2 regions of the Cronobacter malonaticus LMG 23826 genome follow, and region 2 is predicted to be linked to the other one. Evidence: predicted binding sites of a transcription regulator. Region 2 holds the regulator's gene; the other holds the start of a gene.
What was found. Region 2 encodes PurR, which represses purine synthesis genes. Its sites were predicted from a motif close to CANGCAAACGTTTGCNTG; they were not measured.
Positions count from the first base shown of each region.

Region 1: a site for PurR is predicted at 10,125-10,142, ahead of purH (bifunctional phosphoribosylaminoimidazolecarboxamide formyltransferase/IMP cyclohydrolase). Genes of this name have one in related genera too.

Region 1 is NZ_CP013940.1:3,781,570-3,796,933, reverse strand. It holds gene thiC (phosphomethylpyrimidine synthase ThiC) at 1-1,795, opposite strand, end outside; TPP riboswitch at 1,912-2,021, opposite strand; gene AFK66_RS17790 (Rsd/AlgQ family anti-sigma factor) at 2,074-2,577, opposite strand; gene nudC (NAD(+) diphosphatase) at 2,680-3,453, shown strand; gene hemE (uroporphyrinogen decarboxylase) at 3,495-4,559, shown strand; gene nfi (deoxyribonuclease V) at 4,569-5,240, shown strand; gene AFK66_RS17770 (YjaG family protein) at 5,284-5,874, shown strand; gene hupA (nucleoid-associated protein HU-alpha) at 6,061-6,333, shown strand; gene AFK66_RS17760 (DUF1481 domain-containing protein) at 6,345-7,037, shown strand; gene purD (phosphoribosylamine--glycine ligase) at 7,105-8,403, opposite strand; gene purH (bifunctional phosphoribosylaminoimidazolecarboxamide formyltransferase/IMP cyclohydrolase) at 8,417-10,006, opposite strand; rRNA gene AFK66_RS17745 (16S ribosomal RNA) at 10,585-12,126, shown strand; tRNA gene AFK66_RS17740 (tRNA-Glu) at 12,206-12,281, shown strand; rRNA gene AFK66_RS17735 (23S ribosomal RNA) at 12,483-15,364, shown strand, end outside.
Region 2 is NZ_CP013940.1:2,212,818-2,228,181, reverse strand. It holds gene AFK66_RS10560 (T6SS immunity protein Tli4 family protein) at 1-218, shown strand, start outside; tRNA gene AFK66_RS10555 (tRNA-Val) at 551-627, opposite strand; tRNA gene AFK66_RS10550 (tRNA-Val) at 637-713, opposite strand; gene mdtK (MdtK family multidrug efflux MATE transporter) at 902-2,275, opposite strand; gene AFK66_RS10540 (riboflavin synthase) at 2,512-3,162, shown strand; gene AFK66_RS10535 (LacI family DNA-binding transcriptional regulator) at 3,179-4,099, opposite strand; gene AFK66_RS10530 (glycoside hydrolase family 1 protein) at 4,144-5,529, opposite strand; gene AFK66_RS10525 (PTS sugar transporter subunit IIC) at 5,583-6,902, opposite strand; gene cfa (cyclopropane fatty acyl phospholipid synthase) at 7,097-8,245, opposite strand; gene punC (purine nucleoside transporter PunC) at 8,533-9,708, opposite strand; gene punR (DNA-binding transcriptional activator PunR) at 9,820-10,731, shown strand; gene purR (HTH-type transcriptional repressor PurR) at 10,749-11,774, opposite strand; gene cydH (cytochrome bd-I oxidase subunit CydH) at 12,066-12,155, shown strand; gene AFK66_RS10500 (MFS transporter) at 12,420-13,586, shown strand; gene AFK66_RS10495 (C40 family peptidase) at 13,654-14,472, opposite strand; gene grxD (monothiol glutaredoxin 4) at 14,818-15,165, shown strand; gene rnt (ribonuclease T) at 15,236-15,364, opposite strand, start outside.

The sequences.
Region 1 (15,364 bases), 1.6 Mb from region 2:
GCACCTCCTGGGTGATTTTCATTGAGCAGAATTTCGGGCCGCACATAGAGCAGAAATGCGCGACTTTACCGGATTCCTGCGGCAGCGTTTCGTCGTGGTAGGCGCGGGCGGTGAACGGATCGAGCGCCAGGTTGAACTGATCTTCCCAGCGGAATTCAAAGCGCGCTTTCGACATGGCGTTATCGCGGATCTGTGCGCCAGGATGCCCTTTGGCGAGATCGGCGGCGTGGGCGGCAATTTTGTAGGTGATAAGCCCCTGCTTCACATCTTCTTTATTCGGCAGGCCGAGGTGCTCTTTCGGCGTCACGTAGCAGAGCATCGCGCAGCCGAACCAGCCAATCATCGCCGCGCCGATCCCGGAGGTGAAGTGATCGTAGCCGGGCGCGATATCGGTCGTGAGCGGTCCGAGCGTGTAGAAGGGCGCTTCGTGGCAGTGCTCCAGCTCCTCGGTCATGTTGCGGCGGATCATCTGCATCGGCACGTGGCCTGGGCCTTCGATCATGACCTGGACGTCATATTCCCATGCGATTTTCGTCAGTTCGCCGAGCGTGTGGAGTTCGGCGAACTGCGCCTCGTCGTTGGCGTCCTGAATGGAGCCGGGGCGCAGACCGTCGCCGAGTGACAGCGAGACGTCATAGGCGGCGCAGATTTCGCAGATCTCGCGGAAATGCTCGTAGAGGAAGTTTTCACGGTGGTGCGACAGGCACCATTTCGCCATGATCGAACCGCCGCGCGAGACGATGCCCGTCAGACGGCCTGCGGTCATCGGCACATAGCGCAGCAGCACGCCCGCGTGAATAGTGAAGTAATCGACGCCCTGTTCGGCCTGCTCAAGCAGCGTGTCGCGGAACATCTCCCAGCTCAGATCTTCGGCGATCCCGTTAGCCTTCTCCAGCGCCTGGTAGATCGGTACCGTACCGATCGGCACCGGGCTGTTGCGCAGGATCCATTCGCGGGTTTCGTGAATGTAGCGCCCGGTGGAGAGATCCATCACGGTATCTGCGCCCCAGCGGGTCGCCCAGACCAGTTTTTCGACTTCCTCTTCGATAGACGACGTCACCGCCGAGTTGCCGATATTGGCGTTGACCTTCACCAGGAAGTTACGACCGATAATCATCGGCTCCGATTCCGGGTGATTAATGTTGGCAGGAATAATGGCGCGCCCGGCGGCGACTTCGCCACGCACGAACTCCGGCGTGATGTTCTCCGGCAGGCGCGCGCCAAAGCCGTGGCCCGGATGCTGCTGGCGCAGTACCGCCGTGCGAATACGCTCGCGGCCCATGTTTTCCCGGATGGCGATAAATTCCATTTCGGGCGTCACGATACCCTGACGCGCGTAGTGCAACTGGGTGACACGCTTGCCCGCCTTTGCGCGCTTTGGCGTCAGCAGCCCGCGAAAGCGCAACTCATCCAGCCCGTCGTCGGCCAGACGCTCGCGGGTATACGCGGAGCTGAGGGAATCGAGGGTTTCGGTATCATTACGCGCGTCTATCCAGGCGCTGCGCAGTTTAGCCAGCCCTTCGCGGACGTCGATACGCACCGCCGGATCGCCGTAAGGGCCGGAGGTGTCATACACTGGCACCGGCTCGTTAGGCTCATAGCGCGGGTTCTCTTTGCTGCCGCCCGCAAGCGTCGGGCTCAGGCGGATTTCGCGCATCGGCACGCGAATATCTTCACGCGAACCGGTGAGATAGATGCGGTGAGAATTGGGGAAAGCGGTGCCTTCCAGGGTGTCGATAAAGTGTTGTGCGGCGGCGCGCTGTTCGCGGCGGCCTGGTTTGTTTGATACAGACATAGCGCATTCCAGTTAACGGTCAGGAAGTGGCTTGTCAGAACAACGGAGGAGTAATGGCGTGCGCCCGTGCACCCTTAACAGGGCATCAGGGCGAAATCGCGCCCTGAACGGGGCAAAATGGAATTACTCTTGTTCCCTTCGCAGGTATTAACCTGATCAGGTTCCGCGGATCCCGAATTAACGGTCTCAGCCCGTGCTGTCGCACTGGGCACTCCGACAAGATAAACCCCGCTAAAATCGCGGGGGCATATTTAAACTACTCGTTAATACAGCCGAACTCAAGCCGGTTTGGCGAGGCCGGTTTCGTCATTGGCGCTTTCGCCGAGGTTGTTGTCAAAAGCCAGCATGATGAGCTTATCTTCCAGCGCGAAGCGGGCGGCGAGCGCCTCGCCAATGCCGGAAAGCGCTTCCTGAAACTCCAGGCAGTTATCGTGGTCGATAGCGCTTTCCAGATGTGTGTCGTAGAAATCCATGATTTGCTGGGTGTTGGATTCCAGCTGAGGATAGATTTGCGTGGCGGCGACCAGCGGGCTGGTGCCTTCCATTTCGCTGATGACGCGCTCATAAATATTGAAATGTCCGGCGGAGAGGTAATCCACCAGGCAGTGACAGAAATCGTCCAGCGCCTGTTCATCAAGCGCAGTCATCGGCTCCTTGCCGGGTTTGATGCCGACCATCTTGTAATAGGTGACCAACAGATGGTTGCGGGCAGCAAGCCAACGATCAACTAACTCATTACTCCCACCAACGCGTTCCGTCAGACTTTTTAGCTGGTTTAGCATGATCGACTCCATGAGATATAAGATGTAAAAACGCAAATGACCCAAAATATGTAAGAACAATGTTAATAACGTGCCAGTGACGCAGAGGTAGTGCAATCAATTATGGAACGTACACTAGAAAATTTAGACCATGGCTGGTGGATAGTCAGCCATGAACAGAAATTATGGCTGCCAAATGCAGAATTACCTTACGGCCAGGCCGCGGATTTTGGTCTTACGGGCGAAAAGGCGCTGCAAATTGGCCTCTGGGAGGACGCGCCGGTCTGGCTGGTACTGCAAAAGCGCGAAAAGGACATGGCCTCGGTGCGACAGCTTATCGACCAGGACGCCGGGCTGTTTCAACTGGCGGGGCGGGGCGTACAGCTCGCCGAATTTTACCGCTCTCATAAATATTGCGGCTACTGCGGCCATGAGATGCACCCGAGCAAAACCGAGTGGGCGATGCTCTGCGGCCACTGCCGCGAACGCTACTACCCGCAAATCGCGCCGTGCATCATCGTGGCTATCCGCCGTGACGATAAAATCCTGCTGGCGCAGCATACAAGACACCGCAACGGCGTTTACACCGTGCTGGCCGGGTTTGTCGAAGTAGGCGAAACGCTGGAGCAGGCGGTAGCGCGTGAGGTCATGGAAGAGAGCAATATCCGCATCAAGAATTTACGCTATGTGACGTCTCAGCCCTGGCCGTTCCCGCAATCGCTGATGACCGCGTTTACGGCGGATTATGACAGCGGTGAAATCCAGATAGACACCAAAGAACTCATCGACGCGGGCTGGTATCGCTACGACCAGTTGCCGCTGCTGCCAGCGCCAGGCACCGTGGCGCGCCGCCTGATAGAAGATACGGTGGCGCGCTGCCGGGCAGACGATGAATGACGTGATACAATAGCGGCCTGTCGCTTGAGGAATAAGAAAAAATGACCGAACTGAAAAACGATCGTTACCTGCGCGCCCTGCAACGTCAGCCTGTGGATGTCACCCCGGTGTGGATGATGAGGCAGGCAGGGCGTTATCTGCCGGAATATAAGGCCACCCGCGCGCAGGCGGGCGATTTTATGTCGCTTTGCAAAAACGCCGAGCTGGCGTGCGAAGTGACGCTACAGCCGCTGCGTCGCTATCCGCTCGATGCGGCGATCCTCTTTTCGGACATTCTGACAATTCCGGATGCGATGGGGCTGGGGCTCTATTTTGAAGCGGGCGAAGGCCCACGCTTCACATCGCCGATTACCAACAAAGCGGACGTTGAAAAACTGCCGGTACCGGACCCGGAACAGGAACTTGGCTATGTGATGAACGCGGTGCGCACGATCCGCCGCGAGCTGAAAGGCGAAGTGCCGCTGATTGGTTTCTCCGGTAGCCCCTGGACGCTCGCCACTTATATGGTGGAAGGTGGCAGCAGCAAGGCGTTTACCGTCATTAAAAAAATGATGTATGCCGAGCCGCAGACCCTGCATTTGCTGCTCGATAAGCTCGCGAAAAGCGTCACGCTCTATCTGAACGCTCAGATCCGCGCGGGCGCCCAGTCGGTGATGATTTTCGATACCTGGGGCGGCGTGCTGACCGGACGCGACTACCAGCAGTTCTCACTGTATTACATGCATAAAATCGTCGACGGGCTGCTGCGCGAAAACGAAGGCCGCCGCGTGCCGGTGACGCTGTTTACCAAAGGCGGCGGCCAGTGGCTGGAAGCGATAGCGGAGACCGGCTGTGACGCGCTGGGACTCGACTGGACGACCGATATCGCCGATGCGCGCCGTCGCGTGGGGCACAAGGTCGCCTTGCAGGGCAACATGGATCCCTCGATGCTTTATGCGTCGCCTGCCCGTATCGAAGAAGAAGTGGCGTCTATACTTGCTGGTTTCGGCCACGGTGAAGGCCATGTGTTCAACCTGGGCCATGGTATTCATCAGGATGTGCCCCCGGAACATGCGGGGGCCTTCGTCGAGGCGGTTCACCGCTTATCGGCGCCTTATCACCTGTAAGGAGAAACTATGGATCTCGCGACGCTTCGCGCACAACAAATCGAACTGGCATCTAATGTGGTCCGCGAGGACCGGTTAAACGTCGACCCGCCAACGATAATCGGTGGGGCGGATGTTGGATTCGAGCAGGGCGGCGAAGTGACGCGAGCGGCGATGGTGCTCCTGAAGTATCCGTCGCTGGAGCTTCTGGAGTATCAGGTGGCGCGCATTCCGACCACTATGCCGTATATCCCCGGTTTTCTGTCGTTTCGTGAATACCCGGCGCTGCTGACGGCCTGGGAGATGCTCTCCAGAAAGCCGGATTTACTGTTTGTCGACGGGCACGGTATTTCGCATCCGCGACGTCTCGGCGTGGCGAGCCACTTCGGGATGCTGGTGGATGTGCCGACGATAGGCGTCGCTAAAAAGCGGCTGTGCGGCAAGTTTGAGCCGCTCAGCGACGAACCCGGCGCGGTTTCGCCGCTCATAGACAAAGGCGAGCAGCTGGCGTGGGTGTGGCGCAGCAAAGCACGCTGCAATCCGCTGTTCGTCTCGACGGGGCATCGCGTCAGCATCGATACGGCGCTTGGTTGGGTGCAGCGTTGCACGAAAGGCTACCGGCTGCCGGAGCCGACGCGCTGGGCGGATGCCGTGGCGTCCGGTCGTCCCGCCTTTCTACGATGGCAGGAAATTCAGGGGTGATTCAGGTACACTGCCGCTAATTTTCGGTTTGTGAGACACCACTATGTTACAAAACCCTATTCACCTGCGGCTGGAAAAGCTCGAAGCCTGGCAGCATGTGACGTTCATGGCCTCGCTCTGCGAGCGGATGTACCCCAACTACGCCATGTTCTGCCAGCAGACCGGTTTCGGCGATGCGCAGCTCTATCGCCGTATTCTCGATCTCATCTGGGAGACGCTGACGGTCAAAGACGCCAAAGTGAATTTCGACAGCCAGCTCGAAAAGCTCGAAGAAGCGATTCCGGCGGCGGAAGATTATGACCTTTACGGTGTTTATCCGGCTATCGACGCCTGCGTCGCGCTGAGCGAGCTGGTGCATTCGCGCCTGAGCGGCGAGACGCTGGAGCACGCGATTGAAGTCAGCGAGACCTCCATCACCACCGTGGCGATGCTGGAGATGACCCAGGCGGGCCGTGAAATGACCGACGATGAGCTGAAAGCGAACCCGGCTGTAGAGCAGGAATGGGATATTCAGTGGGAAATTTTCCGCTTGCTGGCCGCCTGCGAAGAACGCGATATTGAGCTGATAAAAGGTCTGCGCGCAGACCTGCGTGAGGATGGAACCAGTAATATCGGTATAAATTTGCAGCAATGAGACAATAAAACGTGATTTACAGCCTGTTTTGTCTCACCTGAAGGCTTCCAATTAGCCCCCCGTCTGGTCTACATTTGGGAGGCGAAAAAAAGTGGCTATCGGTGCGTGTATGCAGGAGAGTGCTTTCAAGGCATTTCCGTCGCACTCGATGCTTAGCAAGCGATAAACACATTGTAAGGATAACTTATGAACAAGACTCAACTGATTGATGTAATTGCAGACAAGGCTGACCTGTCTAAAGCGCAAGCGAAAGCTGCTCTGGAATCCACTCTGGCTGCGATTACTGAGTCTCTGAAAGAAGGCGATGCTGTACAGCTGGTTGGTTTCGGTACCTTCAAAGTGAACCACCGCGCTGAGCGTACTGGCCGCAACCCGCAGACCGGTAAAGAAATCAAAATCGCTGCAGCTAACGTGCCGGCATTCGTTTCTGGCAAAGCACTGAAAGACGCTGTTAAGTAAACCGCGTGGCAGTGAAAGGTTTTAACGAAGGGGCGAGATCGCCCCTTTTGTTTGGCTGGCGTATGCTGGCGCTGACGGGCGTGCTGTTCCTCTCCGCCTGTCGTTCCACCCCGGAAATTCCCCCCTTTACCGCCAGCGGCTATCTGGCTGATGACGGCGTCGTGCGCCTGTGGCGTAAAGACAATAACGATGGCTCCGTTCACTTGTTGGCGGCGTTCAGCCCCTGGTCTGGCGATAAGACATCGACGAGCGATTATCGCTGGCAAAATGATGCACTTACGTCCGTGGATTATCAGCTTCAGGGTAAAGAGCCTGAACAGGTGAAAATACGCTTTGACGATCGCGGCGGGCTGAGCTTTATGCAGCGTGAAGTTAACGGGCAGAAACAGCAGCTCTCCAGCGATCAGGTCGCGCTGTGGCAATATCGTGCCACGCAGATGCGCAATACCAGCGACGCGCTGCGCGCAGGCCGCGTGGTGTTGCGCCAGGGGCGCTGGAACCCTGATGGCACGATAACGACCTGTGAAGGGCAGATGGTGCAGCCTGAGTTCGACAGAAGGGCGCAGGAGCGTCTCTCAGAGCGTCAGCGTCATGCGAAAGCGCGCGTTAGCGCCGCCTGGCTGGAGGCGCCGGAAGGCACACAGCTGTTGCTGGTGGCGAACGAAGATTTTTGCGCCTGGCAGCCGAAGCCTGACAGTTTCTGAATCCCATAAAAAAAGCGACGGCATTTACCGTCGCTCTTGCGTTTAAGGCGCTCCGGCGTGGGGGCGCTTACTTCGCCTGCTCGCGCGCGATAGCGCGATAGCCGATATCTTTACGGCAGAAGCAGTCATCCCAGTGGATATCTTCCGCTAAGCGGTAAGCGCGTGCCTGCGCCTGGGCGACGCTATCGCCCAGCGCGGTCAGGCACAGTACGCGCCCGCCGCTGGTCACGACGCGGTCATCGTCACGCAGCGTGGTGCCTGCGTGGAAGACTTTGCCATCACCGTTCGCGATCTCGGCAATCGGCAGACCGTGGATAACATCACCGGTGCGGTAATCGCCCGGATAGCCGCCCGCGGCCATAACGACGCCCAGCGACGGACGCGGATCCCACTGCGATTTCACCGTATCGAGTTTGCCATCGCAAGCCGCCAGGCAAAGCTCCACCAGATCGGACTGCAAACGCATCATGATCGGCTGCGTTTCCGGGTCGCCAAAGCGGCAGTTAAATTCGATAACTTTCGGGTTGCCCTGCTTGTCGATCATCAGACCTGCATAGAGGAAGCCAGTGTAGGTGTTGCCTTCCGCCGCCATGCCGCGCACGGTCGGCCATATGATGCGTTCCATCGTGCGCTGGAAAACGTCATCCGTTACGACCGGAGCAGGTGAGTAAGCGCCCATACCGCCGGTGTTGAGACCGGTGTCGCCATCGCCCACGCGTTTATGATCCTGGCTGGTGGCCATTGGCTCCACATGTTCGCCATCCACCATCACAATAAAGCTGGCCTCTTCGCCATCCAGAAACTCTTCAACAACAATGCGGTGGCCCGCGTCGCCAAATGCATTGCCCGCCAGCATGTCCAGTACCGCCGCTTCGGCTTCGGCAAGCGTCATCGCCACGATAACGCCTTTACCCGCCGCCAGGCCGTCGGCCTTGATAACTATCGGCGCGCCTTTTTCACGAATATAGGCAAGTGCGGGTTCGGTCTCGGTAAAGTTCTGATATTCCGCCGTCGGAATGCGATGGCGCGCCAGGAAATCTTTCGTGAAGGCTTTCGAGCCTTCGAGCTGCGCCGCGCCTTTGGTCGGCCCGAAGATTTTCAGGCCCGCGGCGCGAAACGCGTCCACCACGCCGATAACCAGCGGCGCTTCCGGCCCGACAATCGTCAGATCAATATTTTCCGCCTGCGCGAAGCTTAGCAGCGCCGGAATATCGGTCGGACTTATCGCGACGTTCTGCAGCGCAGGCTCGAGCGCCGTACCGGCGTTGCCGGGGGCGACAAAAACGGTTTCAACGAGTGGCGACTGGACGGCTTTCCAGGCCAGCGCATGCTCGCGCCCGCCGTTGCCAATAACTAATACTTTCATCGTAGCTCCGTAATTAATGGCGGAAATGGCGCATGTCGGTGAAGATCATGGCGATGCCGTGTTCGTCGGCGGCGGCAATGACTTCCTCATCGCGAATCGAGCCGCCTGGCTGGATAACACAGGTAATGCCCACGGCCGCGGCGGCGTCGATGCCGTCGCGGAACGGGAAGAATGCGTCAGAGGCCATCGCCGAGCCTTTGACTTCCAGGCCTTCATCGCCAGCTTTGATACCCGCGATTTTAGCGGAATAGACGCGGCTCATCTGGCCTGCGCCAATACCGATGGTCATGTTGTCGCGCGCGTAAACAATGGCGTTGGATTTCACGAACTTCGCCACTTTCCAGCAGAAGAGCGCGTCGCGCAGCTCCTGTTCGGTCGGCTGGCGTTTTGTCACCACACGCAGATCGGCTTCGGTCACCATGCCCAGATCGCGGTCCTGAACCAGCAGGCCGCCGTTGACGCGTTTGAAATCAAGGCCCGGTACGCGAGACTGCCATTCGCCGCACACCAGTACGCGCACGTTTTGCTTCGCGGCGGTGATTTTCAGGGCGTCGTCGCTGGCGGACGGCGCGATGATGACTTCAACGAACTGGCGGGAAACGATCGCCTGTGCGGTTTCAGCATCCAGCTCGCGGTTAAAGGCGATAATGCCGCCAAAGGCGGAGGTCGGGTCGGTTTTGTAAGCGCGGTCATAGGCGTCGAGAATCGAGTTGCTGACAGCAACGCCGCACGGGTTGGCATGCTTCACAATGACGCAGGCCGGTTCACTGAATTCCTTTACGCACTCCAGCGCGGCGTCGGTATCGGCGATGTTGTTATAAGAGAGCGCTTTACCCTGAACCTGCTTTGCGGTCGCGACGGACGCTTCTTTTATTTCTTCTTCTATATAGAAGGCTGCCTGCTGATGGCTGTTCTCGCCGTAACGCATATCCTGCTTCTTAATAAAGTTCAGGTTAAGGGTGCGCGGGAAGCGGCCAGCAGGCGCGCTGGTTTCGCCATGATAGGCTGGCACCAGGCTGCCGAAGTAGTTGGCGATCATGCTGTCATACGCGGCGGTGTGCTCGAAAGCTTTGATCGCCAGATCGAAACGCGTATCAAACGTCAGCGAGCCGTTGTTCGCATCCAGCTCTTCAATAATGGTGGTGTAGTCGCTGCTCTTCACCACAATGGCGACATCTTTATGGTTCTTGGCGGCGGAGCGAACCATCGTCGGGCCGCCGATATCGATATTCTCAACCGCGTCTTCCAGCGTGCAGCCTTCGCGCGCGACCGTCTGTGCGAACGGGTAGAGGTTCACCACGACCATATCAATCGGGGAGATAGCATGCTGCGCCATAATCTCGTCATCCTGGCCGCGGCGACCCAGAATGCCGCCGTGGACTTTCGGGTGCAGGGTTTTGACGCGGCCGTCCATCATCTCCGGAAAGCCCGTGTAGTCGGAGACTTCCGTTACCGGCAGGCCAGCTTCCGCCAGCAGACGAGCCGTACCACCCGTGGAGAGGAGTTCAACCCCGCGCGTTGAGAGGGCGCGGGCGAAGTCGACGATACCGGCTTTGTCAGAAACGCTGAGCAGAGCGCGGCGTACAGGACGAGGTTGTTGCATGTATAAATCCCCTGGATTTGATCATTACAGAAGAGCGTTAGCTAAATTCCAGCCATTTTTGACTGAAATGTAGCTCACGCTCCTGAAAAAGCGTGTGTCGGTAACAGGGCCGCATTGTAGCGAAAACGTTTGCGTGGCGCTCGCAAAATTTCGGCGTGCAGGCTGTCTGTGGATAAGTCTGTGTGCAAATGCGTATAAACCGGGGTTTTGCTGGGGAATGCAGCAGTCAGTCATTTTTCTGCGATTTAGGTGTTGCGGGCCGGAGAGAACTCCCTATAATGCGCCTCCATCGACACGGCGCTGATGAGAAACATCACACAGCGACGGTAAGTCGGAAAGAGAAAAATCCTGAAATTAAGGGTTGACTCTGAAAGAGGAAAGCGTAATATACGCCACCTCGCGACAGCAGGCTTAAGGCCGCGTCGCACCGCTCTTTAACAATTTATCAGACAATCTGTGTGGGCACTCGGGGCACTGATATCTTAACGTCTACGGACGATAAACGAATATCAAGTCTCAAGTGAACAACAGTTAATTCATTACGAACTAACAGTTTAATTCTTTGAGCATCAGACTTTTAATTGAAGAGTTTGATCATGGCTCAGATTGAACGCTGGCGGCAGGCCTAACACATGCAAGTCGAACGGTAACAGGGAGCAGCTTGCTGCTTCGCTGACGAGTGGCGGACGGGTGAGTAATGTCTGGGAAACTGCCTGATGGAGGGGGATAACTACTGGAAACGGTAGCTAATACCGCATAACGTCTTCGGACCAAAGTGGGGGACCTTCGGGCCTCATGCCATCAGATGTGCCCAGATGGGATTAGCTAGTAGGTGGGGTAACGGCTCACCTAGGCGACGATCCCTAGCTGGTCTGAGAGGATGACCAGCCACACTGGAACTGAGACACGGTCCAGACTCCTACGGGAGGCAGCAGTGGGGAATATTGCACAATGGGCGCAAGCCTGATGCAGCCATGCCGCGTGTATGAAGAAGGCCTTCGGGTTGTAAAGTACTTTCAGCGGGGAGGAAGGCGTTGTGGTTAATAACCACAGCGATTGACGTTACCCGCAGAAGAAGCACCGGCTAACTCCGTGCCAGCAGCCGCGGTAATACGGAGGGTGCAAGCGTTAATCGGAATTACTGGGCGTAAAGCGCACGCAGGCGGTTGATTAAGTCAGATGTGAAATCCCCGGGCTCAACCTGGGAACTGCATTTGAAACTGGTCAGCTTGAGTCTCGTAGAGGGGGGTAGAATTCCAGGTGTAGCGGTGAAATGCGTAGAGATCTGGAGGAATACCGGTGGCGAAGGCGGCCCCCTGGACGAAGACTGACGCTCAGGTGCGAAAGCGTGGGGAGCAAACAGGATTAGATACCCTGGTAGTCCACGCCGTAAACGATGTCGACTTGGAGGTTGTGCCCTTGAGGCGTGGCTTCCGGAGCTAACGCGTTAAGTCGACCGCCTGGGGAGTACGGCCGCAAGGTTAAAACTCAAATGAATTGACGGGGGCCCGCACAAGCGGTGGAGCATGTGGTTTAATTCGATGCAACGCGAAGAACCTTACCTGGTCTTGACATCCAGAGAATCCTGCAGAGATGCGGGAGTGCCTTCGGGAACTCTGAGACAGGTGCTGCATGGCTGTCGTCAGCTCGTGTTGTGAAATGTTGGGTTAAGTCCCGCAACGAGCGCAACCCTTATCCTTTGTTGCCAGCGGTTCGGCCGGGAACTCAAAGGAGACTGCCGGTGATAAACCGGAGGAAGGTGGGGATGACGTCAAGTCATCATGGCCCTTACGACCAGGGCTACACACGTGCTACAATGGCGCATACAAAGAGAAGCGACCTCGCGAGAGCAAGCGGACCTCATAAAGTGCGTCGTAGTCCGGATTGGAGTCTGCAACTCGACTCCATGAAGTCGGAATCGCTAGTAATCGTGGATCAGAATGCCACGGTGAATACGTTCCCGGGCCTTGTACACACCGCCCGTCACACCATGGGAGTGGGTTGCAAAAGAAGTAGGTAGCTTAACCTTCGGGAGGGCGCTTACCACTTTGTGATTCATGACTGGGGTGAAGTCGTAACAAGGTAACCGTAGGGGAACCTGCGGTTGGATCACCTCCTTACCTGAAAGATACAACCTCGTAGTGCTCACACAGATTGTCTGATAGAAAGTAAAGAAGCAGGGTTGTCTGCGAAAGCGAAGTCCCTTTCGTCTAGAGGCCCAGGACACCGCCCTTTCACGGCGGTAACAGGGGTTCGAATCCCCTAAGGGACGCCACCTGCTGGTAATGAGTGAAAGGCGTTACCGATTGATATCTCAAAACTGACTGTAAAGTCACGTTTGAGATATTTGCTCTTTAACAATCCGGAACAAGCTGAAAATTGAAACAGACATGCTGCTGTATTCCTCCGTAATAAGGAATGCGCGGTGTGTCAGAGTCTCTCAAACTCGCAGCACGAAGACTTCTTCGGGTTGTGAGGTTAAGCGAACAAGCGTACACGGTGGATGCCCTGGCAGTCAGAGGCGATGAAGGACGTGCTAATCTGCGAAAAGCGCCGGTAAGGTGATATGAACCGTTATAACCGGCGATGTCCGAATGGGGAAACCCGGTGCACTTCGGTGCATCATCGTTAGCTGAATACATAGGCTAACGAAGCGAACCGGGGGAACTGAAACATCTAAGTACCCCGAGGAAAAGAAATCAACCGAGATTCCCCCAGTAGCGGCGAGCGAACGGGGAACAGCCCAGAGCCTGAATCAGCTTGTGTGTCAGTGGAACGGTCTGGAAAGGCCGGCGATACAGGGTGACAGCCCCGTACACGAAGGCACACAGGCTGTGAGCTCGATGAGTAGGGCGGGACACGTGATATCCTGTCTGAAGATGGGGGGACCATCCTCCAAGGCTAAATACTCCTGACTGACCGATAGTGAACCAGTACCGTGAGGGAAAGGCGAAAAGAACCCCGGCGAGGGGAGTGAAACAGAACCTGAAACCGTGTACGTACAAGCAGTGGGAGCCTTCGTAAGAGGGTGACTGCGTACCTTTTGTATAATGGGTCAGCGACTTATATTCTGTAGCAAGGTTAACCGTATAGGGGAGCCGAAGGGAAACCGAGTCTTAACCGGGCGTTAAGTTGCAGGGTATAGACCCGAAACCCGGTGATCTAGCCATGGGCAGGTTGAAGGTTGGGTAACACTAACTGGAGGACCGAACCGACTAATGTTGAAAAATTAGCGGATGACCTGTGGCTGGGGGTGAAAGGCCAATCAAACCGGGAGATAGCTGGTTCTCCCCGAAAGCTATTTAGGTAGCGCCTCGTGAACTCATCTCCGGGGGTAGAGCACTGTTTCGGCTAGGGGGCCATCCCGGCTTACCAACCCGATGCAAACTGCGAATACCGGAGAATGTTATCACGGGAGACACACGGCGGGTGCTAACGTCCGTCGTGAAGAGGGAAACAACCCAGACCGCCAGCTAAGGTCCCAAAGTCATGGTTAAGTGGGAAACGATGTGGGAAGGCCCAGACAGCCAGGATGTTGGCTTAGAAGCAGCCATCATTTAAAGAAAGCGTAATAGCTCACTGGTCGAGTCGGCCTGCGCGGAAGATGTAACGGGGCTAAACCATGCACCGAAGCTGCGGCAGCGACACTATGTGTTGTTGGGTAGGGGAGCGTTCTGTAAGCCTGCGAAGGTGTGCTGTAAGGCATGCTGGAGGTATCAGAAGTGCGAATGCTGACATAAGTAACGATAAAGCGGGTGAAAAGCCCGCTCGCCGGAAGACCAAGGGTTCCTGTCCAACGTTAATCGGGGCAGGGTGAGTCGACCCCTAAGGCGAGGCCGAAAGGCGTAGTCGATGGGAAACAGGTTAATATTCCTGTACTTGGTGTTACTGCGAAGGGGGGACGGAGAAGGCTATGTCAGCCGGGCGACGGTCGTCCCGGTTTAAGCGTGTAGGCTGACTTTCCAGGCAAATCCGGAAGGTTAAGGCTGAGGCGTGATGACGAGGCACCACGGTGCTGAAGTGACAAATGCCCTGCTTCCAGGAAAAGCCTCTAAGCATCAGGTAACATCAAATCGTACCCCAAACCGACACAGGTGGTCAGGTAGAGAATACCAAGGCGCTTGAGAGAACTCGGGTGAAGGAACTAGGCAAAATGGTGCCGTAACTTCGGGAGAAGGCACGCTGACATGTAGGTGAAGCCCCTGCGGGTGGAGCTGAAGTCAGTCGAAGATACCAGCTGGCTGCAACTGTTTATTAAAAACACAGCACTGTGCAAACACGAAAGTGGACGTATACGGTGTGACGCCTGCCCGGTGCCGGAAGGTTAATTGATGGGGTTATCGCAAGAGAAGCTCCTGATCGAAGCCCCGGTAAACGGCGGCCGTAACTATAACGGTCCTAAGGTAGCGAAATTCCTTGTCGGGTAAGTTCCGACCTGCACGAATGGCGTAATGATGGCCAGGCTGTCTCCACCCGAGACTCAGTGAAATTGAACTCGCTGTGAAGATGCAGTGTACCCGCGGCAAGACGGAAAGACCCCGTGAACCTTTACTACAGCTTGACACTGAACATTGAGCCTTGATGTGTAGGATAGGTGGGAGGCTTTGAAGCGTGGACGCCAGTCTGCGTGGAGCCAACCTTGAAATACCACCCTTTAATGTTTGATGTTCTAACCTGGCGCCGTGATCCGGCGTGGGGACAGTGTCTGGTGGGTAGTTTGACTGGGGCGGTCTCCTCCCAAAGTGTAACGGAGGAGCACGAAGGTCAGCTAATCCTGGTCGGACATCAGGAGGTTAGTGCAATGGCATAAGCTGGCTTGACTGCGAGAGTGACGGCTCGAGCAGGTGCGAAAGCAGGTCATAGTGATCCGGTGGTTCTGTATGGAAGGGCCATCGCTCAACGGATAAAAGGTACTCCGGGGATAACAGGCTGATACCGCCCAAGAGTTCATATCGACGGCGGTGTTTGGCACCTCGATGTCGGCTCATCACATCCTGGGGCTGAAGTAGGTCCCAAGGGTATGGCTGTTCGCCATTTAAAGTGGTACGCGAGCTGGGTTTAGAACGTCGTGAGACAGTTCGGTCCCTATCTGCCGTGGGCGCTGGAGAATTGAGGGGGGCTGCTCCCAGTACGAGAGGACCGGAGTGGACGCATCACTGGTGTTCGGGTTGTCATGCCAATGGCACTGCCCGGTAGCTAAATGCGGAAGAGATAAGTGCTGAAAGCATCTAAGCACGAAACTTGCCCCGAGATGAGTTCTCCCTGAGACTGTAAGTCTCCTGAAGGAACGTTGAAGACGACGACGTTGATAGGCCGGGTGTGTAAGCGCAGCGATGCGTTGAGCTAACCGGTACTAAT
Region 2 (15,364 bases):
TCTATGATTCTGAAGGACATGTAATTAACCACATTAATTATATTAATTATGGTTATGTTGCTTATGTCCGCGGGGATCACAAAGCCAGAAATGTGCAGCCAGATCTATTGCTATATGTGATGCAGGACAGTCGACAGGCCAAAAATAATCCCCCCATGAATGCGCAGGAGATTGAACAGATGGCAGAGCATATTATCAGCACTGTCAGACGGCGATAACTCGCCTGTGCCCGGTATGATTATTTCTCTCTCACGCTTACCACCTTTCGCGACTCGCGCATGCTGGTGTGGGAGCGAACACACTGTTATCGTTTACCTGGCAGGGCAAAATTGCCTGCCAGCGCGTGTTCAGCGAGCGGCTGTAACCGCTGAATGAGATAATTCAAGCTCAGGCCGCGCAATGATGACCTTCACCAGAATGATGACCACGCAACTTCACCGCATCCGCAGAATACATAATAATGATAAGACACTGTCGGAAAGACTGACTGACATGCATTGCATCAGAAGATTTAAGAAGAACAGAAAGAGGAAACCTGAAGACTACTGAATGGTGCGTCCGAGTGGACTCGAACCACCGACCCCCACCATGTCAAGGTGGTGCTCTAACCAACTGAGCTACGGACGCACATTAGGATGGTGCGTTCAATTGGACTCGAACCAACGACCCCCACCATGTCAAGGTGGTGCTCTAACCAACTGAGCTATGAACGCATTGCTGTGTGACAGCGGGGACGAATATTAACGGCAGCCCCGTCACCTGGCAAGGGGCAAACGTCAATTTTCTTTCATATTTCACGCGATTGCCGCGTATTTGCGCAGAATGCTGACAAAGTGATCGGCGTGGCGGGCGGGTAGGCATCAGGCGGATAAAAAAACGCCGCCCTCAGGCGGCGTCTGGATTAGCGCGCGGCACGCGCCAGGATGGTTTCCGACGGCAGGCGTTGCAGGTAACGCATGCGCCACATCATCATGATGGCGGCCGAGGTCAGGCCGAGGATAAAGCCGAACCAGAAACCCGCCGGGCCCATCGGTTCCACCACCCAGTCGGTCAGCCCCAGAATGTAGCCGCTCGGCAGGCCGAGAACCCAATAAGCGATAAAGGTGATAAAGAATATCGAGCGCGTATCTTTATAGCCGCGCAGCACGCCGCTGCCGATCACCTGAATCGAATCGGAAATCTGATAAATTGCCGCCAGCAGCATCAGGTGCGAGGCGAGGGTAACCACTTCCGGGTTGTCGTTATAGAGCAGGGCGATAGGCTCGCGGAACACAACGGTAAAGAGCGCTGTCCCCACTGCAAGGCAGATGCCCACCACGATGCCGGTGCGAGCAGAGGTCTGCGCTTCGAGCGTCGATCCCTGCCCGAGACGGAAACCAACGCGAATGGTCACTGCGGCGCTCATCGACATCGGCAGCACGAACATCAGCGAGCTAAAGTTGAGTGCAATCTGATGGCCTGCCACATCGACAATCCCGAGCGGCGACACTAACAGCGCCACGACCGCAAACAGCGTGACCTCGAAAAACAGCGCCAGCGCCACCGGCATACCAATCTGCGCCAGACGACGGATAACCGGCCAGTCAAAGCGCCTGCTGCCCGGCAGCAGGCGAATATCACGCATCGAGCGCGCGCGTTTCACCCACAGACGCATACAGAAAAACATCACCCAGTACACCGAGGCAGTCGCCACGCCGCAGCCGACGCCGCCCAGTTCCGGCATGCCGAAATGACCGTAGATGAAGATATAGTTCACCGGAATATTCACCAGCAGGCCGATAAAGCCCATCGCCATGCCCGGCGTGGTTTTGGCCAGCCCTTCGCACTGGTTACGCATGACCTGGAAGAAGAGATAACCCGGCACGCCCCACAGCAGCGCACGCAGATAATTCACCGCGGTATCGGCGAGTACAGGATCGATGTTATGCATCGCGCGGATGATATGACCGGCGTTCCACAACACAATCATGATAAGCACCGACACAAGCCCGGCCAGTACAAAGCCTTGCTGTACCTGATGCGCGATGCGGTCGCGGCGGCCTGAGCCGTTAAGCTGAGCGATGACTGGCGTGAGCGCCAGCAGCAGGCCGTGACCAAAGAGGATAGCAGGCAACCAGATCGAGGTCCCGATGGCGACCGCCGCCATATCGGTGGCGCTGTAGCCGCCGGCCATGATGGTATCGACAACCCCCATTGAGGTCTGGGCGATTTGCGCGAAAATCACCGGGATTGCCAGAGCTAATAACTGACGCGCTTCGACAAAATACTTCTGCACGTGAACACCTGTATATTGTTGTTATTTGAGAGACAAAAAAGCCGCCGCAACGGGCAGCAAGAAGAAAATGCAGGGGAATTAGTCAGACTATTGTAGCGAGAGTTCACTATTAAGCCAGTGAAATAATGCGCTTAAAGCCGCTCAGGCTGGCAAGGGCATATTCCACCTGTTATTGTTCTGGTTATGAATCTCGCGGCTGAGCGCCGCCATGTTAGCGAATCCAGGAGTGGCAAAATATGTTTACCGGTATTGTTCAGGGCACCGCGAAAGTCGTGGCTATCGATGAAAAACCGAATTTCCGCACCCATGTGGTGGAGCTGCCAGATGAGCTTCTGCCGGGGCTAGAGACGGGCGCATCGGTGGCGCACAACGGCTGCTGCCTGACGGTAACGGAAATTAACGGCAATCGCGTCAGCTTCGATTTAATGAAAGAAACGCTGCGGATCACCAATCTCGGGGATTTACAGCCGGGCGATGTGGTGAACATTGAACGCGCCGCGAAATTCAGCGATGAAATTGGCGGGCATTTAATGTCCGGGCATATTATGACCACGGCAGAGGTTGCGAAGATTCTGACGTCGGAAAATAACCGGCAGATCTGGTTTAAAATTCAGGACCCGACGCTGATGAAGTATATCCTGCACAAAGGCTATATCGGCATCGACGGTATCAGCCTGACGGTGGGAGAAGTGACGGCGACGCGCTTCTGCGTTTTCCTGATCCCGGAAACGCTCCAGCGCACCACGCTTGGCACCAAAAAACTGGGTCAGCGGGTGAATATTGAAATCGATCCGCAGACCCAGGCCGTGGTGGATACGGTCGAGCGCGTGCTGGCGTCTCGCGAAGCCGCAGCAGCCATTACCGCCCAGCTTCACCCCGCCGAATAATCTATCGCGGGTACGTTCAGGCGCTGACCAGCGTTCCACGTACCCGTTCGCCCGGCGCGCCGCCGGAAAGCAGCGCCACCGCCTGCCGGGCGATACTCTCCAGCGAATACCCGATCGCCGGAACGCTCTCAAGCCCCATTCCGCGCCCTGAACTCTCAAGGCTGAACACCAGAATCTGCTCCGGCATCGCGAAACGGTATTCACGTAGCATCGCCACCGCTTCGCGCGCCTGGCTGTCATCGGTCACCAGCAGCGCATTAAATTTCACGCCGCTGTTTATGAGCTTTTGCAGGGCGATACGCAACACCGGCTCATCTTCAATGACGCGCTGGCGATGAAACGGGATCAGGTGATTTTCTGCCGCCTGACGATACCCTTGTAAAATCTCCGCCGCCGCATCGCCCGCCGGGAAGTTAATCAGCGCGATGTCGCGCCGCTGGTGGCTGCATAAATACTGCACCGCCGTTTGCGCTGCGAACAACCAGTCGAAAAGAATACCCTGTGCCGTGTCGGCGCTCAGACAGTCCACCAGAATTACGTCGTTATCAAGCGGGGGCAGAGGAAAGCGGGCACCGACAATCATCAGCGCGTCGCAGAGGCCGGAATCCAGCTCGGCGCGGGCGCGTGTCACCTCCTGCGGCGTACTCGCAAAACGCAGCAGCAGATGTTTGCCGTGTCGGCTGAGCTCTTTTTCCAGCGCCTGTAACCAGCAGGTGGCCTGCTGAATATGTTCGCTGGCGCAAATCACGCCTATACAGTGGGTCATCTGGCTGGAGAGTGACTGCGCTATGGCGTTTGGCTGATAGTTCAGCATCTCGGCGGCGCGCAGCACTGCGAGACGGCTTTCTTCCTTCACGCCGCGATTGCCGCTGAGTACGCGGGAAACGGTGGCTTTTGAGACGCGCGCCAGGCGCGCGACATCATTAATGGTGGACATCGTGTTTTCCTGCAAAGCGTGGCGGCGCGAAGGCCGCCACTCGGTTACTCATCAAACCCGTTCCTGGCCGCCACCTGGCGGTACCATTCACCGCTCTTTTTGATCGTGCGTTTCTGGCTTTCCAGATCGAGCGATACAAAGCCGTAGCGGTTCTTGTAAGCGTTGCACCAGGACCAGTTATCAATAAAGGTCCACATGTGGTAGCCAAGACAGCGGCTGCCTTCGCTGATGCCCTTATGCAGCCATTTAAGGTGATCGCGCACAAACTCGATGCGGTAATCATCCTGAATCTGCCCGTCGCGCTCGAAGCGCTGCTCATTCTCAACGCCCATGCCGTTTTCTGAGATATAGCAGCGCGGGTTGCCATACTCTACACGCAGGCGGGTGAGGATGTCGTAGACGCCTTTCTCATAAATCTCCCAGCCGCGGTAGGGGTTCATTTTGCGGCCCGGCATTTCATAAGCGCTGAAGAACCACTCGGGCATAAACGGGCTGTCCGGGTTGACCTGCGAGTCGCGGCACTGAATACGACGCGGCTGATAGTAGTTGATGCCGAGCAGATCCACCACACCCGCCGCCAGCAGCTCTTTATCGCCAGGCTGGCACGCTGGCAGTTGATCGTACTGCGCCAGCAGTGCGACTAAATCTTCCGGGTAGCTGCCGCGCAGCGCCGGGTCAAGGAAGCTGCGGTTAAACATCAGATCGGCGATATGCGCCGCTTTCACGTCCGCCGGGTTTTGCGAGCGCGGGTAAGAAGGGGTGAGGTTCAGGATAATACCGATTTCGCCGCCGTCGTTGCGCTCGTGATAGGTCTTCACCGCGCGGGCGTGGGCCAGCATTGTATGGTAGGCGACCGTTGCCGCGCGGCGGAAATCAACGACGTTCGGATAGTGGAAGTCATACAGGTAACCGCCTTCCACCGGCACAATCGGCTCGTTGAAGGTAAACCAGTGCGTCACTCTGTCGCCAAACAGTTCAAAACAGGTGCGGGCGTAAGCTTCAAACGCGTCGATGACTTTGCGGTTCTCGAAGCCGCCCTGTTCCTGCAGCGCTAACGGCATATCGAAATGGAACAGGTTAATAAACGGCGTAATGCCCTGGTGCAGAAGTTCATCAATCACCTGGTTGTAGAAGGCGACCGCCTCCTGATTCACCGCGCCGGTGCCATCCGGGATCAGGCGCGCCCAGGAAATAGAGGTGCGGAAGGTGTTGTGATTAAGCGCTTTCAGCAGCGCGATATCTTCTTTCCAGTGCTGATAAAACGTGGAGGTCTGCGCCGGGCCAACGCCGTGGTGAAAACGCTCCGGCTGCAGGCGGAACCAGTGGTCCCAGGTGGTGGGCGTTTTGCCGTGGCTCAGGCTTTCACCTTCGGTTTGCGGCGCCGAGCTGGCGCTGCCCCACCAGAATCCTTCAGGAAATGAGTAGTGCATATCCATCCTCATAACGTAGTCAGACGCCTGCCGACAGGGCAGGCGCGGTAAAATCAGACATTGCTCGTGACAGTGTCACTTTCGGTGCTTTCCTGTGCCTCTTCCTGCTTTTGCAGCGTGCGCTCATAGGCCTTCACAAACGGGTAGTACATCAGCGCCGACATCACCATACAGATAAGACACATGATGACCGGGCTGAAGGCCCAGTTCGCAGCCCACGAGGCACCGATGGGCGCAGGCGTGGTCCACGGCGTTAGCGAGACCACCTGCGCCAGCCAGCCCAGTTTGGTCGCGGTCCAGGCAAGAACGGCATTCACCATCGGCACCAGGATAAACGGCAGGAAAAAGACCGGGTTCATGATGACCGGCGCGCCAAACAGAATCGGTTCGTTGATGTTAAACATGCTCGGCACGACGCCCATTTTACCGATGGTACGCAGATGCACCGCGCGGCTGCGCAGCAGCAGGAACGCCAGCGGAAGCGTGGAGCCGACGCCGCCAATCAGCAGGTAGTGATCCCAGAACCCTTGCAGATAGATATGCGGCAGCGCCTGGCCGGCCGCCAGCGCGGCCTGGTTGGCGGAGAGGTTCGCCATCCAGAACGGGTTCATGATGCCGGTGACAATCAACGCGCCATGAATGCCCGCAAACCACAGGATCTGGCAGATTAAAACGGAGATGAGAATCGCCGGCAGAGAGTCAGACGCGGCCACCAGCGGCGAGAGCAAATGCATAATCGCTTCCGGCAGGATCATGCCGGTAGTGGATTCAATCAGCAGGTTGAGCGGGTGAAGCGTAAAGACAATCACCACCACCGGGATCAAAATTTCAAAGGAGCGCGCGACGCCGGTCGGCACCTCTTTCGGCAGGCGGATAGTAATGTTGTGGCGCTTCAGGAAAGCGTACATTTCGCTCGCATAAATCGCGGTAATAAGCGCGGTAAAGATGCCCTGGCCTGAGAAATACTGCGTCGAGATCTGCCCATCTTTATAGGGTGCTGCCACCAGCAGAAACGCCATAAACGCCAGCAGGCCGGTCATGATAGGGTCAAGCTTGTAGTGTTTGCCAAGGCTCGCGCCGATGCCGACCGAGATAAAAAACGTCATCACGCCCATGCTGAGGTTAAACGGCAGCATCAGTTGCTCGCGATATTTCAGCGAGATATCAAGCCACGCGCGGCAAAAGCCGATTTGCGTATCCGGCGAGAAGGGCGGAAAGATAAACACCAGCAGAAACGAACCGATAATCATAAACGGCAGGGCGGCGAGGAAACCGTCCCTGATAGCCACCACATGACGCTGCGAACCCATCGCGCCCGCCAGCGGCGTGATTTTGTTTTCAATAACATGGACCATACTCTGGTACAGACTCATGACACGTTTCCTTTATCAGGCAGGGGGAATGGCGCTCAGTTTGAAACATAATGGAAACCGGTTTCCATGAGTCTGTCGCCTGATTGTCGCCGGGATCACTTTTATTAAAGGAAACGTCGCGAAAGCGTGAGAAGTGTCACAAAGCGGGGAAGTGCGAGTGGCAAAAAGCCCCCGGCGTGCGCCGGGGTGAACGCTTAACGGGCGACGCGAAGGCCGTTTTCCACGCCGCGGCTAAAGAGTACCTGCCACAGCTGGATATCCCGCGCGCGGAAGGCGCCCGCGCAGGCGTTGAGATAATAGGTAAACATACGTTTAAACCGCTCGGAGTAGTTATCCGCAATCTCCGGCCAGGCGGCCAGGAAACGCGCATACCAGGCCATCAACGTTTTATCGTAGTCCGCCCCAAAGTTATGCCAGTCTTCCATCACGAAATGCGGTTCGCTGGCGGCGGCTATCTGGCGCGCCGACGGCAGGCAGCCGTTCGGGAAAATGTACTTGTCGATCCACGGATCGACATTGTTATCGGTTTTACGCGAGCCGATGGTATGCAGCAGGAAAAGCCCGTCAGGCTTGAGATTGCGGTCAGCAACATCAAAATAGGTGGCGTAGTTTTTCGGCCCGACATGTTCAAACATGCCCACCGAGACGATGCGATCAAACTGCGAATCGAGATCGCGGTAATCCTGCAACAGAATAGTGACATCCAGCCCCTGGCAGCGCTCCTGCGCCATTTTCTGCTGCTCGGCAGAAATGGTCACGCCGGTGACCGACACGCCATAATGCTGCGCGGCAAACGACGCCAGTCCGCCCCATCCGCAACCAATATCAAGCAGCGTCATGCCAGGCTTAAGCTGAAGCTTTTCGCAGATAAGTTTTAACTTCGCCTGCTGGGCGTCCTCAAGGTTATCCGCCTCTTTCCAGTAGCCGCAGGAGTACTGCATGTACGGGTCGAGCATGCGGCTGAACAGATCGTTGCCGAGATCGTAATGCTCTTTGCCGACAATCCAGGCGCGTTTTTTGGTTTGCAGATTAAACAGGCGAGCGCCCAGAATGCGCAGCGTATCTTTGAGGTGGTGGGGCAACTGGTCTTCCAGGCCCGCGCGCAGCACTTTGGTGAAAAAGAGATCGAGCCGCTCGCACTCCCACCAGCCGTCCATATAGCTTTCGCCAAGACCGAGAGAACCTTCCTGTAACACCCGTTTAAAAAAGTCAGGATTCTTCACCTGAATGTCGGAAGGGGCAGCGCCGTTAACAGCGATCCCGGCCCGGCTGAGTAGTTCACTTGCGATGCGATACCAGTGGTTGTCCGGTATGCTGACTTCTTCTATACACGATGAACTCATAGCTTCTCCATCACTGATGTGATCAGAACCTTCAAACAGCGTAGTCGCAATTTTCGGTATGTGAGAAATATCACGGAAAGGTCCGCGAGCCTGATATCGACGTAGAACAGAGGAAGGGAGATGACCCTTGCCAGAAATGTCATTCCAGATAAAAACGGGAGCCAGCGGCTCCCGTTACTACATAATATTTATGCTAATTATTGTAGAGCCGCGAATCAGTATAGGCCTCGCTTTACGATGATTCAACTGTTGACCGTTAGCAAGCTAATCACAAAAATTTCATATTATCACGCGGCTGATGACTGCGTGACTTGCTGAGGCCCGCGTAGCCAAAAGCCAAGACCCGCCAGCAGTACGGTCGCCAGCATAACGCTGGTGGTCGACAGCAGCGGGGTCGCGACCAGCCACGACACCACCAGGCTTGCCACAAAACAAAGCCCCAGCTGGAGCGTGTTTTGCAGCGCGGCGGCGCGTCCGGTGGCCTGCGGGAACGGCAGCAGCGCGGCGGCGACCACGATAGGGTAAATCGCCCCGTTCGCCATCGCCATCAGACAGAAGGGAATAAGCAGCGTGGTGAGCGTAACAGCATCACTCAAACCCACAAGCCAGGTGGCGAGCACGCTCAGCGCGAAGCCTGCCAGCAGCCACGGCAGCAGGGCTTCGCCATTCCATTTTTGCAGCGCGCTGCGACAGCCATAGCCGCCAATGAGGAACGCGATGGTTTGCGGGACATAGCTTAAGCCGATCACCGCCGGGCTATAGCCCATCTCATGCAGGATAAACGGCGAACCGGTGAGCCAGGCGAAAAAGCTCGCGGAGCAGGCGGCGTAAATCAGCACATTGCCGCTGTAGACGCGCGAGCGCAGCAGCATCATAAAGCTCAGCGGCTCGCCGCTTTTGTTACCCTGCGGCGCGCCGGAAGGCAGACGCAGCGCCGGAATAATCAGCAGTACCGTGATGGCAAACAGCACAACGAAAATCGCCTGCCAGGAAAAGTGATTCAGGATCCAACTGCCGAGCAGCGGTGCCAGCGCAGGCGAAAGCCCCACCAGCGGCATGATGGTCGCGAAGATACGACGCGCCTGCTGCGCCGGGTAGCGGTCAGTTACCAGCGCCTGCCAGCTTACCGCAGCGGAACAAACGCCCACGGCCTGAATAAAGCGCAGGGCCAGCAGCGCGCCCGCGCTCTCTACCCAGACGGTGCCAAGGCAGCCAAGTGCGAAAATTCCCAGCCCCGCCAGCAAAACCGGACGACGGCCAAAACGGTCAGAGAGCGGGCCCCAGACGAGTTGCGCCAGGGCGAATCCGGCCAGGAACAGGCTCAGCGAGGCGCTGATAGCCGAAGGCACTGTGTGCAGATCCGCCTCGATAGCGGCGAATGCGGGCAGGTACATGTCGGTCGCCAGAAAACCGAGCACGCTCAGCCCGGCCAGCCAGCAAAGAAATCCTTTATCAGGTCGCATCACATTAACTCACTTCTTATTACGCGAAAGAGCCAGGAGTGTACGGAGTGCAATCCCGCTTGTGAAACGCTAATATTTGCCGGTTCCATTCAAAAAATTTGCAGGCAAAAAATGTGGTCTGAATATTCCCTCGAAGTGGTGGACGCCGTGGCGCGCACCGGCAGTTTCACCGCGGCAGCGGCAGAACTGCACCGCGTGCCTTCTGCCGTCAGCTATACGGTGCGCCAGCTTGAGGAGTGGCTTGCGGTGTCGCTCTTCGAGCGCCGCCATCGTGATGTGGTTCTGACACCCGCCGGGGCCTGGTTTTTGCGCGAGGGGCGTTCTGTCATCAAAAAAATGATGATCACCAGACAGCAGTGCCAGCAGATTGCCAACGGCTGGCGCGGGCAGCTCTCCATCGCGGTGGACAATATCGTGCGCCCGGAACGCGTCCGGCGGCTGGTGCTCGATTTCTACCGGCACTTCTCTGATGTGGAGTTGCAGGTGTCGCAGGAGGTGTTTAACGGCGTCTGGGACGCGCTGGCGGACGGGCGCGTGGAACTTGCCATCGGGGCCACACAGGCGATTCCGGTTGGCGGGCGCTTCGCGTTTCGCGATATGGGCATGCTGAGCTGGCGCTGCGTGGTGGCGCACCATCATCCGCTGGCGCAGCACGCGGGCGCGCTCAGCGACGACAGGCTACGCGATTACCCCTCACTGGTGCTGGAAGATACGTCGCGATCGCTGCCCAAGCGTATCACCTGGCTGCTGGATAACCAGCGGCGCGTGGTGGTGCCGGACTGGTACTGCGCCGCCGATGCGCTGAGCGAAGGGTTGTGTATCGGCATGGTGCCGACGCACTTTGCGAAGCCGTGGCTCGACAGCGGAGAGTGGCGCGCGCTAACGCTCGAAAACCCGTTTCCGGATGCCGCCTGCTGCCTGACGTGGCGGCAAAGCGACGCCTCGCCCGCGCTGCGCTGGCTGCTCGATTATCTGGGGGACAGTGAAACGCTGAACAAGGAGTGGCTGCGGGAGCCGCAGTAATACGGCTCCCGGAAGGATTAACGGCGATAGTCGCGGAACGGGCCATCCGCCACCGAGCGGCGTTCGATCAGGCGCGGGTGCACTTCAATGGTCTGCGACTCTTCGCGTTTGTTCACGATGCGGTCGAGCAGCATATTGAACGCGGTCTGGCCGAGCGTCTCTTTGGGCTGATGGATAGTCGTCAGCGCCGGGCTAAAGAAACGCGCGTTGCGTACGTTGTCGTAGCCGATGATGGAAATATCCTGCGGCACGCGCAGGCCCATCTCATCGGCGGCGCAGATAGCGCCCATCGCCATAATATCGCCGCCGCAGAAGATAGCGGTGGGACGCTGCGGCTGCGAGAGGATCTGCTGCATCGCGCGGTAACCAGATTCCGGCTCGAAATCGCCCTGCACGATCCAGTTTTCCGGTACTTTGATAGCCGCTTCTTCCAGCGCTTTCATAAAGCCGGAGAAGCGCCCGACGCCGGTGTTGCGCTCAAGCTGCCCCGGGATCACACCGATATCGCGATGGCCGCGTTCGATAAGATAACGCCCGGCGAGATAACCACCCTGGAACGCGTTATCAATAACCGAGTCGGTGAAATCGGCTTTCGCTTCGCCCCAGTCCATCACCACCATCGGGATATGACGATACTCTTCAAGCGTGGCGAGCAGTGGCTGCGGGTATTCCGAACACATCACCAGCAGGCCGTCGACGCGCTTTTGCGCCATCATCGACAGATACGCGCGCTGCTTTTCCAGATTGTTATGCGCGTTGCCCAAAATTAGCGTATAGCCTTTGGCGAAGCAGCTGTTCTCAACCGCTTCGATGATTTCGGCGAAATAGGGCGCTTCGCTACTGGTCGCCAGCAGCCCGATAGATTTGGTGTGGTTCACCTTCAGGCTGCGCGCCACGGCGCTTGGCGAATAGTGTAATTCTTTAATAGCCGCCCAAACCGCGTTGCGCGTCTCTTCCGCCACAAAACGGGTTTTGTTAATTACATGTGAGACTGTTGTTGTGGAAACGTTGGCTCGCTTCGCGACGTCTTTAATTGTTGCCATTAATAATCACTCCAGACCCCTGGCTGAGCCGTGTAAAATCACGGGTTAATCGTTTGCCTGTATACACCCCTGACTGCCGCGAGGAGAGTGCGGCATGCCGGGAAACGCGACATTTATCGTGAGGAGGGGTCGATGGCCGGTACCGAATAAAGTAGCGACGAATTTTGGCTTATCTTTATCGAAAGGGGAAGAGGGAAAACGCATATCTGGTTAAATGTCGCAGGATTTTTCGGATTGTTTATGCAAAAATGCCCACTACCTGATTTTTATGGGGTCTTTAAGGAGAATACCATGAGTACCGATCTGAAATTTTCGCTGGTCACCACCATTGTTGTGCTGGGTCTTATTGTGGCGGGCGCTTTTACCGCCATCCTGCATTAAGCGTCAGGCGGGAGCGCGTATCGGTTCTCCCGCTTTCTTATACTTCTCTTGCGCTTAAGCGCTGCCCGCTCGCCGTTTCCTTTCTTTTTCTCGTTATTCCCTTATCATTCGCTAATAACAACTTTTGCGTGTTCTTTAACACCCACGCAATAATATTTTGCTGTTTTTGTCACTTATCTTTTCTGACTGAAACTGCCATCCTTTTCTGCATCCTGCTGTAACGTCGGGTATTCCGGCGCTGTTGTACAATTTCTGGAGCGATGAATGAAAGTCAATTTCCCGTTACTGGCACTGGCTATTGGTGCTTTTGGCATTGGCACGACCGAGTTTTCTCCGATGGGCTTATTGCCGGTAATAGCGAATGGCGTCAACGTCTCGATTCCGGCCGCCGGTATGCTGATAAGCGCCTACGCGGTCGGCGTGATGGTGGGCGCGCCGCTGATGACGCTTTTGCTGTCGCACCGAGCACGGCGTAGCGCGCTGATTTTTCTGATGGCGATTTTTACGCTCGGCAACGTGCTCTCGGCACTGGCGCCGGATTACATGACGCTGATGGCCTCGCGTATTCTCACCAGTCTTAACCACGGGGCGTTCTTCGGCCTCGGCTCGGTGGTGGCGGCAAGCGTCGTGCCGAAGCATAAACAGGCGAGCGCCGTCGCGACGATGTTTATGGGCCTGACCATCGCCAATATCGGTGGCGTGCCGGCGGCAACCTGGCTTGGTGAAACCATCGGCTGGCGAATGTCGTTTCTGGCGACGGCCGGACTTGGCCTTGTGGCGATGGCGAGCCTTTGGTTCTCACTGCCGAAAGGCGGCAGCGGCGAGCGCCCGGATGTGAAAAGCGAACTCGCGGTGCTGATGCGCCCGCAGGTGGTGAGCGCGCTGCTGACAACCGTGCTCGGCGCGGGCGCGATGTTTACGCTCTATACCTATATCGCGCCGGTGTTGCACCACATCACTGACGCCAGCGCGGCGTTCGTCACCGCCATGCTGGTGCTGATTGGCGTCGGGTTTTCCATCGGCAACTATCTGGGCGGCCGCCTGGCGGACCGCTCGGTGAGTGGTACGCTGAAAGGCTTCCTGATGCTGCTTATCGTCATTATGGCGGCTATTCCGTGGCTTGCAAAAACGGAAATCGGCGCGGCGGTGAGTATGGTGGTATGGGGAGCGGCAACCTTCGCGGTGGTGCCGCCGCTGCAGATGCGCGTGATGCGTGTCGCCAGCGAAGCGCCGGGTCTCTCGTCATCGGTGAATATCGGGGCGTTTAACCTCGGTAACGCACTTGGTGCTGCGGCGGGTGGCGCTGTCATCCATGCGGGCTTCGGTTATAGCGTGGTGCCGGTGATGGGCGCGCTGATTGCCGCACTCGGCCTGTTGCTGGTGCTGATCTCCAGCCGTCGCGAGGCGCAAATGGCGTGCAGCGCTGAATAACGTAAGCGCCGTAAAAAAGAAAACGGAGAAGGGCGACCTTCTCCGTTTTGTTATGAGGATAAGCGGATTAGCGAATGGTGCGCGGCGTCATTACCCGGCGCGCGCCGACATAGTGACGTTGCCAGTAATCTTCACTCAAAGACGTTATCTGGATTTCCTGACCGCTGCGCGGTGACTGAATAAATTTGCCGTTGCCGACATAGACGCCCACGTGATCGGCAGTGCCACGGCCCTGAGTGCGGAAGAACACCAGATCGCCGCTTTCCAGCTCGCCACGGTTAACCGGCGCGGCGTCGCGCAGGTGATACATTTCGTTGGCGGTGCGCGGAATGCGGAACTTCACCAGATCTTTATAGGCGTACCAGACGAGGCCGCTGCAATCAAAACCGGTGCGCGGCGACGTGCCGCCCCAGTGGTACGGCTTGCCTATCTGGTTCATCAGCTTGTTCATGGCGGTGGTCTGGGCTTTCTTCACGCGCGCTTTGTGGGCATCGGCAATTGTGAGTGGCCCGTTGACGCATTTGGTTTTGCGGTTTTTACGCGTTTTGGTACAGGTCTGCGCGCTCAGGCGGCTGCTGGCCTGTTTTGGTGAAGTGGTGGAAGCGCGGCGGGAAGCGGTTTTACTAACGGAAGAGGTGGTTTTACTGGTGCGTTTTGCGGTGGTGCTTCGCTTCTCGCTGGCGGTTTTCGCCGTTTTGGTTTTCGTTGCGTTGTTACTTTTCTTGGCGGTTTTTGTGCTGGTTTTCTTTTTCACCGTGCTGGCGTGCGCTTTTTGCACCTTCGAGGCGCGCGTCTGCTCCGACGCCTGCGCGAACGGTGCAAAAGCCAGTGATGAAGTCATTAATAAAGCACAGAGCGTGAGAGCAATTTTTGTTTTGCGCGCCACTGAGCATTCCCCTGCATAAAGCCGGCAATCATGCCAACGGATGAATTTTAAGAGCTTGCTGATTCTAATCTAAAAAAATGTCCAAAGTTAAGCAGCAAATCGTCTTGTGAGCGTAGTTTCGTTAACCGGCGCACTCTTTTTCGCCAGTTGCCGCTGCGCCGACGCGCATTTTAGCGCGCCTTCTCAGAGGAGAATATCGGCAGCTTACAGAAAAGTGTTATTATTTGCTTCTCTTTCACCACGGCACGGCACCGGGCTTAAGCGCAAGATTATGCATTTTCGGGACGCTCCGGAGCCGCTACAATGTAAAGCTAACGCCGTAATGACGCTTGAGGAAGTAAGACAATGAGCACTACGCTTGAAAAAATTCAACGCCAGATCGCTGAAAACCCGATTCTGCTGTACATGAAAGGCTCCCCGAAACTGCCGAGCTGCGGCTTCTCCGCACAGGCGGTACAGGCGCTGTCCGCCTGCGGCGAGCGTTTTGCGTATGTCGATATCCTGCAAAACCCGGATATCCGCGCGGAACTGCCGAAATACGCTAACTGGCCGACCTTCCCGCAGCTGTGGGTGGATGGCGAGCTGGTCGGCGGTTGCGACATCGTTATCGAAATGTATCAACGCGGCGAACTGCAGCAGCTGATCAAAGAGACGGCGGCGAAATATAATTCGGCCACGCCGGACGCAGAGTAATCCCGTCGCGCGTTATCGCGCAGACAAAAAAGCGGCCCTGAGAGGCCGCTTTTTTTTGCGCTGCGTTAGCTTATTCGCCGTCCTGCGGCGTCGCATCTTCTGCGGGGAGCGGCGGCAACGGCCAGCCGCCCAGACGCTTCCAGCGGTTGACGATTTCGCAAAACAGCAGGGCGGTTTGCTCGGTGTCATAGAGCGCCGA